DNA from 2 places in the Alteromonas sp. I10 genome. Region 1 is predicted to be linked to the other one. Evidence: predicted binding sites of a transcription regulator. Region 1 holds the regulator's gene; the other holds the start of a gene.
What was found. Region 1 encodes sigma-54, which starts transcription at its own class of promoters, with help from an activator protein. Its sites were predicted from a motif close to GTTGGCACGNNNNTNGNNT; they were not measured.

Region 1 (4,639 bases):
GACTGGCGGCGCAGGTAAGGATGGTGAGGGTCGAGTGACCACAGTATTCACACCTGAGACCATTCGCAAAACTTCGTCTAAGAAAGACAAAAAAGACAACGAGGGCAATGAATAGCAATGGCAACTTTGAGCGCTAAAAATCTTGCTAAGGCTTACAAGTCAAGACAGGTTGTACGAGATGTAAGCCTGTCTGTCTCAACGGGTCAAATTGTTGGTCTTCTTGGCCCAAATGGCGCTGGTAAGACCACCACATTCTACATGATTGTTGGTTTAGTGAATCTGGATAAAGGTAAGATTGAAATCGACGACAATGAGCTAACTCATCAGCCCATGCACGAGCGTGCACGCCGCGGAATTGGCTACCTACCGCAGGAAGCCTCTATTTTCAGAAAGCTCACCGTGCATGAAAATATCATGGCCATTTTGCAAACCCGTAAAGATTTAAATTCACAACAGCAAGAAGAAGAAGCAGATGCGCTACTTGATGAATTTAATATTAACCATATACGTAATAGTACGGGGATGAGTTTGTCAGGGGGCGAACGCCGTCGCGTTGAGATTGCCCGCGCTCTGGCAGCAAAACCGCAATTTATTTTGTTAGACGAACCATTTGCTGGTGTTGATCCAATATCAGTTAATGATATAAAGAAGATAATACAACATCTTCGCGATAGGGGGATTGGAATCCTTATCACGGACCATAACGTACGAGAGACATTGGATGTTTGTGAAAAGGCGTACATTGTGAGTCATGGCGAGCTTATTGCGCAAGGAACGGCGGAACAGGTTTTAAGTAATCAAAAAGTAAGGGATGTATACCTAGGCGAACAATTCAGGCTATAGTTAATGTAACCGAATTGTCATTTTTCAGTTTCGCTCTGGTATATTCAATTTAGAGCATTTAAATAAGACGTAGATGAAACCATCTTTACAGCTAAAATTTAGCCAACAACTTACCATGACACCACAGCTTCAGCAGGCCATTAAACTGCTGCAGCTTTCTACACTTGATCTTCAACAAGAGATCCAAGAAGCGCTCGATTCTAATCCGCTATTAGAAGTTGAAGAAGGTAACGACGAGCCGCAACTAGAAAAGAACAATATCGACAACGATGACAGCGGCTCTGAGGCCACTGCTTCTGCATCTAGTGACACATTAGAAGCCGGCGATGCACTTGAGAAAAACGATCTTCCCGATGAGCTGCCAATCGACAGCACATGGGACGAATACTATTCTGCTTCATCTTCTCCAGCTCCAGGTCCATCCAATGACGACGAGCAAATCTTCCAAGGTGAGACTACTGAAGATATTCAAGAGCACCTTCTTTGGCAAATGCGCCTTACCCATTTCTCGGATACCGATCGCGCAATCGCTACAGCAATCATCGACTCTATTGACGAGTCAGGTTATTTAACCGTTACCCTTGACGATATTTTAGAAGCGGTTAACGATGATGATATGGAAGAGCCGATTGAAATGGACGAAATAGAATGTGTGCTTAAGCGCATTCAGATGTTCGACCCTATTGGTTCTGGCTCTCGCTCTCCACAAGAATGTTTGATGGTGCAATTGCGCCAGTTTTCAGAAGACACACCGTGGCTTGCTGAAGCAAAGCAACTGATTGAAGAGTACTCTGACTTACTGAGCAGCAAAGACTATCGTACGCTTATGCGTAAAAGCCGATTGAAAGAAGATCAGCTACGCGAGGCAATGCGTTTACTGCAAACCTTGAATCCTCGCCCAGGTAGTGCTTTAGTTACTAAAGAGCCTGAGTACGTTATTCCTGATGTCTCAGTAACCAAGAAAAATGGCCGTTGGGTGGTTGAGCTGAACCCCGACAGTCTGCCTAAGTTAAGCGTAAATCAACAATACGCTGCAATGAGTCGCCGTGCCAAGAATAGTAGCGATTCACAATTCATCCGCTCACACATGCAAGAGGCTAAGTGGTTCATAAAGAGCCTTGAATCTCGTAACGAAACCTTAATGAAGGTTGCAAACTGCATTGTGCAGCAGCAAATGGGCTTTTTTGAGCACGGCCCGGAAATGATGAAACCAATGGTGCTAAATGATGTCGCAGAAATGGTAGATATGCACGAATCCACTATTTCGCGAGTGACAACGCAAAAGTACATGCATACGCCACGTGGAATCTTCGAATTGAAGTATTTCTTCTCAAGCCACGTTGCAACAGAGTCTGGTGGTGAATGTTCATCTACAGCGATTCGTGCATTGATCAAGAAATTAGTGGCCGCTGAAAAGCCTAGCAAGCCGCTAAGTGATAGCAAGATTGCTTCATTGTTGGCCGAACAAGGCATTAAAGTTGCCCGGCGAACAATAGCAAAGTACCGGGAATCGTTGTCGATCCCGCCGTCGAACCAACGCAAAAGCCTTATTTAATCGGGCTTAATAATATAAGGAAGACGAAATATGCAAATCAACCTTACTGGTCATCATGTCGAAATCACCGACTCTTTGCGTAATTATGTCGATACGAAGTTCAGCAAACTTGAACGTCACTTTGATCACATTTCTAATGTGCATGTCATCCTGAACGTTGAAAAATTAAATCAAAAAGCCGAAGCGACCGTTCATTTAAGTGGCGCTGAAGTATTCGCATCCTCAGAAAATACCGACATGTATGCGGCGATTGACAGCATGGTTGATAAACTCGACCGGCAGGTAATCAAGCATAAGGAAAAACTGAAAAAACATTAGTAGTTAATTAAGCATGGATATACAAGCCATCGTAAGTCTGGACCGCACCGAGTGTGCGGTTCAGTGTAATAGTAAAAAGCGAATTCTTGAGATCATCGCTGATATCGCTGCCAAGCAAAACGAGAACATTGATCAGGCAACGGTACTCAACAGTTTGATGGCTCGAGAGCGTATGGGTAGTACAGGCATTGGCAATGGTATCGCCCTGCCCCACGGACGCCTACCGGGCCTTGAGAAAGTGATTGCCATTGTTGTAACCAGCACTCCAGCAATCGACTTTGACGCCCTTGACGAGAAACCCGTAGACATCTTTTTTGCGCTACTCGTTCCCGAGGAACAGACCGAAGGACACCTTCAAACGCTGGCCACCGTGGCTGGTAAACTAAGCGACAAAGAAACGATTAAAGCAATACGTCGCGCAACGACAAGCGACGATATTCTATCTGCATTAAGTTAAACATTAAGCGCCTATTAACCGTTTAGTAGGCGCCTAATTCAACAACGCGTATGTGATAAAACCAGAGTATTAGGGAGAAAGTAGGTGAAGCTGATAATAATCAGTGGTCGTTCGGGGTCTGGTAAGTCTGTCGCACTTCGCGCATTGGAAGATTTAGGTTATTACTGTGTTGATAATATCCCGGTAAACTTACTTCCCACCTTAACCCATACAGTTGTTGACGAGTACGATCAGGTTGCGGTAAGTATCGATGTGAGAAACTTACCTAAAAATCCTGACGATTTGGTAGAAATTCTAGACTACCTGCCTTCTTCGTGGTCGATGACCATTGTTTACATTGACGCGAGCGATGATGTACTGGTTAAGCGTTTTAGCGAAACACGTCGTCTTCACCCTCTCGCCAAGCTTAATAAATCGCTTTCAGAAGCCATTAAAGCCGAGTCTGCCCTACTTGCTCCTATTGCTGAACGCGCAGATTTATATTTAGACACAGATAAGCTTACCATTCACCAACTGGCTGAGTTAATTCGAGAGCGTATCCTAGGTAAGAAAAGCTCACGCCTTGTGCTTGTGTTTGAGTCGTTTGGCTTTAAGCACGGTATTCCTAAAGATGCGGATTACGTTTTTGATGCCCGCTTTTTACCTAACCCCCACTGGGAGCCCGACCTTAAACACCTGACCGGATTAGACGCACCAGTAGAAGTATTTTTGGGGTCGCAGCCTGTAGTGACCAAGTTCATTTGGCAAATTCAGAATTTAATAACGACATGGCTGCCTCATTTAGAGCGCAATAACAGAAGTTACGTAACCGTAGCAATTGGCTGTACTGGTGGCCAACACCGTTCGGTTTATATCGCACAGACCCTGTCGAAAACCTTCAGTGAAATACACCCTGATGTACAAATTCGCCATAGAGAGCTGAATCAGTAATGACTATTCAAAAAACGCTAACTATCGTCAATAAGTTAGGGTTGCATGCAAGAGCGGCGACCCAACTGGTTAAACTGGCGAATCAATTCGACGCTAAAATCATCTTAAAAAAAGGCGATAAGGAAGCAGACGCAAGCAGTGTATTGGGATTAATGATGCTTGAAAGCCATCAAGGTGAACAGGTAGATGTAATTGTGGACGGCAGTGATGCTGTTGATGCACTTGCAGCTATTGAAGAACTTATTGAGGGAAGATTTAACGAAGACGAATAGTCTTATTTGCCCAATCCATTGACCAATAAATCAACACTTAGCGCAGTTATCTTAAAATCCTGCGCAAAACCTACGCAATTATCATGACAGACTCATCATAATTGCGATATTCTACGCCCACTCAGGCTCTATGGCCTGCATTGTTCATCTTTTAGCTTGTAGGAATAACGCCTTATGGCAGAAGCGCTTGTTTCTAAATACGTACAAACTCAGTTACGCGCACTCAACGCTGCGTTGACCAACGGTCAATTCGTATCTGTACGT
Region 2 (4,639 bases), on a different contig from region 1:
CGATAGGGGTCGCTATACTCTGGTGTAATATTTAGCCTTGCCCAGCTTTGTGCGGCGTCAATCACTTTGCCAGCAGGTTCTGCTTCAGTATCAGAAAAGCGAGGAGCATCAATATCCATCGCCTTCGCTGCATCCACGTAATAAATACCGCGCTTAGGATGAGACAAGCTGCAAAGGTGAATAACATCGTTAAGCGGCTTGCCACAAATGATGGTCGTCAGCGCAGATACAATGTCGTACACATGTACAAGGTTTATTCGCTTATTTCCTGCATCTAACTGTTTTCCACTTAACGAGCGGGCGGGGTGACGGTCTGGGCCTACTAAACCGGCTAGGCGAACAATACTGATATCAACCTTACCTCGCTTAGACAATAAATAGTCTTCAATAGTCACGTGGGCTTTGGCCGAGGCTGTTTGCGGCTGTGTAGTGCTAACTTCGGACACTACCTCGTTTGTTGCATCGCCGTAAACCGACGTGGTGCTGATAAACACGATATGCGCCACCTTTACGCTGATGGCTGCGTCTATCAACTGCAGCATATTGTTGGTGTATGACGCGAGATCTGTGTTTCTCCTGCCAGGGGGAATATTTAGCAACAAGGTAGCGTTTGGCAAATGGTTACAAAGCGCTGATGTATCTTCGCCCAGGGCATATTCAATTGCGGTGATACCTTGGTCTTTTAACGCGAGACGTTTCTGTTGGCTTCGAGTGGTGCCAACAATATTGACCTTGCCTGAAAGTGCGTTGCCCACATAGCTGGCTAACCAGCCGTAGCCACTAATTACTACATTTTGAGTCATCGATTAAATACCCCTTTGTTTAGGGCTTAAGAGTACATTAATTGGAGGGCGGTTGTCGTTAACTGTAAAAATGAAAAACCGACTGGGTTACAGTCGGTTTTCTAAGGTGAGTGGTTAGAGTTGCAAGTCGTTTCGTTTTGCGCGTTTAGTTAGCTAAATGCTCCAACTACATTTTCATTTCGTCGTTGTGGTCATGGTGATTGTCTTGATCAATATCTAGCAGGTTCAAGTCATCTAGCCCAGATATGGATGCCTGCATTTTGCCTTCGGCATAATCCGCTTTCTTCAGTACCTTACACAATGCATCGCCTTTTTCTTCTAGCGCAGCCGCTTGGCTTTCTAAGCGATATTCTAAATCTTCACCCCAGCGCTCCATCTTTTGCTCAAACTCAGACATATCACCGCCTTCCCACAACATTTGTGTTCCTACGGCAATAAGTATTCTACCCATAGACTCACTGATTAAAGACTCAATTTGCGCTTCGAATTCTTGCTCCCAGCTTTCGTCAAACCAACCTGGCTCATCGAATTTAGTTGAATCAACGCGAATATTGCCTGCGTCATCATAGAATGAAGTGTTTAGTTTGGTTTCAAGTGAGTCGAACAGTTCACGAAAATCGTCACCCATTTGATCGCCGCCCAACAGTTCAGTAAACACTTCAGTCACTGCCACGTTGGCAATTTGCAGCCCTTCACTGGCGATATTCAAGGTCATAGGGATGGCGATATCAATGTTGTTGTAATATTCACTTACCCAGCGCTGTTGTTCGCTGTCAAGCGATACTGATTCACCGTTAATGGTCATATTGTGATGGGAGTCAATCGTCATCACTGAGCCATTGTCCATCTGTACCGTTAGGTCACCTTGGTAATATTGAATATGACCATCAAGCTCCATGTCACAACTGTTGTTTTGAAAGCTGCTGTCATGCGCAAATGCGTGGCCGCTCATTAAAGCACTGGTAAGGGCAACTGAAAGTAATAGTTTCTTAGACATTGTTCATTCCTTAATTTACGTGTGACGCGTTAACGAAAGTGCTCGAAGCAAACTGCAATGCGTTGTAGTGTCACTGTCAGATAGACGCTAACGATACTCGCTGTTATACCTAAGGTAGAGCAATGGCCTTGCCAATATTTAAAGTCTATATCTTTCAAATGGTTAGTAATATTTGATGATTTCTTTATGCTCTGCTAAATACACTATTTAGTGAGATTACCAACTAATTAGTAGTTTTGACTAAGATCAATTAATACCAATAGCGGTACATTTAAGCCAATCCAAGCATGGTTAAATCTTATTTATTGGTGCATAATACCGCCAATATTTTTAAGGGGTTATCACAATGGCTGATTGGATTAATGCAATTATGTTTGGTGTTGCGCTAATTGCCTTTACGCTAGGGCTAAGCAGCATCGTTATGGGCTTTATGACTGCTAAAGCAGGTGCTGAAGGTATGCAGGAAAAAATCGAGTACGGTTTTTTTGGCGTTACTGGTTTAGTACTTTGCTTACTGATGGCCTACGCATTGGCTTAAGCGATAAGCATTAAAAAAACCGGCTATCTCAGCCGGTTTTTTTTCGTCTTGAACAAGTCTTTATTCATCACTGCCTTATCGATTAGGTTCGCTCTTCTCCTGAGCATCCTCAGGCGCATTGTCGCTTTCGGGACTATTTCTATAAGCGCTTTGTTCGCGATGGGCAAGCAGCGACAAATGTCCATCACGTTGATAAGCACGTAAATCGAACAAATCCAGCATAGCCATAACGTGGTCGAAAATATCCGCCTGTACTTTTTCGTACCTCACCCATTCCTTTTGTGCACTGAAGCAGTAAATTTCTAAAGGTAAACCAAGCTCATTAGGCGGTAGCTGCCTAACCATTAGGGTCAGTTCTTGGTTTATATCCGGGTGCTTGCGCAAGTATGCCTCTAAATAAGCTCTAAAAGTGCCGATGTTGGTAAGGCGACGGCTGTTTAGCAGATCCGACTCATCAATGGAGTAATCTCGGTGATAAGCGCGGAGCTCATTTTTCTTCTTATCGATATATTCGTTGATATAGCGAATTTTCGAAAAGCGCTCTAGCATATCGTTGTCACAAAGCTTAATAGAGTGCACATCAATATAAATGGCGCGCTTAATTCTGCGTCCGCCAGACTCTTGCATACCGCGCCAGTTCTTAACTGCTTCTGTAGTAAGGCTGTAAGTCGGCAGCGTAGAAATGGTTTTATCCCAGTTCTGTACTTTGACGTTGGTAAGGCCTATCTCGAGTATTTCACCATCTACTTCATACTTAGGCATGGCAATCCAGTCGCCCGTATTAAACATGCGGTTAGCGGCTATTTGAATGCCGGCAACAAAGCCCAGAATGGTGTCTCTGAATATCAATAGTAAAACAGCGGCAATGGCGGTTAAGCCAGACACAATAAGTAGCGGGCTTCTGTCTACAATTAAAGAGATACTTAATAGTATGGTGACAATAGCAAATGCCAATTTGGTAACTTGAATAAAGCCAGTGATAGGTGCGCGTTTAGCAAGCGCTGAGGCGTTATAAACGTCTTCCACTGTGCTCAACATGGCATATAAGGCAAGAAGGCCGCTATATAGCATGTATAGCTGAGCGCTCTTTATCACCATACCGTGCATCACGGCTTCATCGCTAATAAGTACCGGTGTGGTTAAGTAAATAAACAGGGCAGGAAACAGGTGCATTAAGCGACGGAAAAATCCGTGCTGCTGCAAGGCGTTGTCCCAGAGGTTATTGGATTTGTATACCCAACTGGCTATCTGGGGGCGCACCAATAGCCTTGCGATAATATAGATTACCGCCGACACCACTAAAATACTACTTAGTGCGATGACGTTATACAGCGGATCTTCAGTAGTAAGATTCGGGAAAATATCATTAACTATGTGAATAAAGTTATCGCGTACTGAAGCACTGACTTCCATTAATTACGACTCCAACATTTTCTTTATACGGTTGTCTTTATTTTCCCATAGACCGTTCAACCAGTTTTGGAAATAAAGACGAAACTCAGACTCAGTGCGTTCTGAATGCTGTTGTAATTCAGGTACCGGCGTAACGTTCACATCGATCACGATTTTTGTCATCTGACCGCTAAGCATTGCCATCATAGGATGACGCTTATTTTCCGGGTAAAGCAGCGAGATATCTAACACGTTGGTAAATAATTCGCCCATAGCTGAGAGCGTAAAGGAAACGCCGCCGGCTTTGGGGGGCAGGAGGTTTTCATAGGGACTTTGCTTTGACAGATGCTTCAATGAAGTAAATCGAGTTCCCTCTACAAAGTTAATGACCGTTGTGGGCACCGTTCTAAACTTCTCACAATACGCTTTGGTGGTTTCGAGATCCTTTCCTTTTTTCTCTGGGTGCTTTTCTAAATACGCACGGGTGTATCTGTGCATAAACGGCATATCAAGTGCCCAGGCACCCAGTCCGACAAATGGCAGCCAAATAAGCTCTTTCTTAAGGAAAAATTTGGGTGCAGGAATGCGGTTCGTTGCGAATTCAATGAGCAGAATAATGTCGAGGTAGCTTAAATGATTGGCAATAATCAGATACCAACGGTCTTTTGACAGTTCGCCGTGTACCGAACACTCAATATCGACGCGGTTAAACAAGCGTATCATGAGAACGCTGACCCGTCCGAAGCTAAACATTAGCCCGTGCATCACTTTATTCCATGCCGTTCTTATCTTTCCGTTAGGCATAATAAGTTTTACCAAACCCAGTAAGATAATTAAGCCTCCCCACAACGCAAGATTGAGGATTTGTAGTGAAGTATGTAATACGAAAATAAAAGGAGCGAGTACTGC

Region 2: the regulator sigma-54 is predicted to act here: its motif matches at 1,918-1,936, upstream of BZA03_RS18420 (DUF2884 family protein).

What each region holds. Positions count from the first base shown of each region.
Region 1 covers NZ_QJJN01000003.1:244,179-248,817, forward strand. Annotated here, with positions in the region: gene lptA (lipopolysaccharide transport periplasmic protein LptA) at 1-115, shown strand, start outside; gene lptB (LPS export ABC transporter ATP-binding protein) at 118-843, shown strand; gene BZA03_RS07940 (RNA polymerase factor sigma-54) at 917-2,398, shown strand; gene hpf (ribosome hibernation promoting factor) at 2,429-2,716, shown strand; gene ptsN (PTS IIA-like nitrogen regulatory protein PtsN) at 2,730-3,173, shown strand; gene rapZ (RNase adapter RapZ) at 3,258-4,103, shown strand; gene BZA03_RS07960 (HPr family phosphocarrier protein) at 4,103-4,375, shown strand; gene mgtE (magnesium transporter) at 4,550-4,639, shown strand, end outside.
Region 2 covers NZ_QJJN01000011.1:130,146-134,784, forward strand. Annotated here, with positions in the region: gene BZA03_RS18415 (NAD-dependent epimerase/dehydratase family protein) at 1-803, opposite strand, end outside; gene BZA03_RS18420 (DUF2884 family protein) at 970-1,800, opposite strand; gene BZA03_RS18425 (hypothetical protein) at 2,147-2,338, shown strand; gene BZA03_RS18430 (mechanosensitive ion channel family protein) at 2,414-3,751, opposite strand; gene BZA03_RS18435 (acyltransferase) at 3,755-4,639, opposite strand, start outside.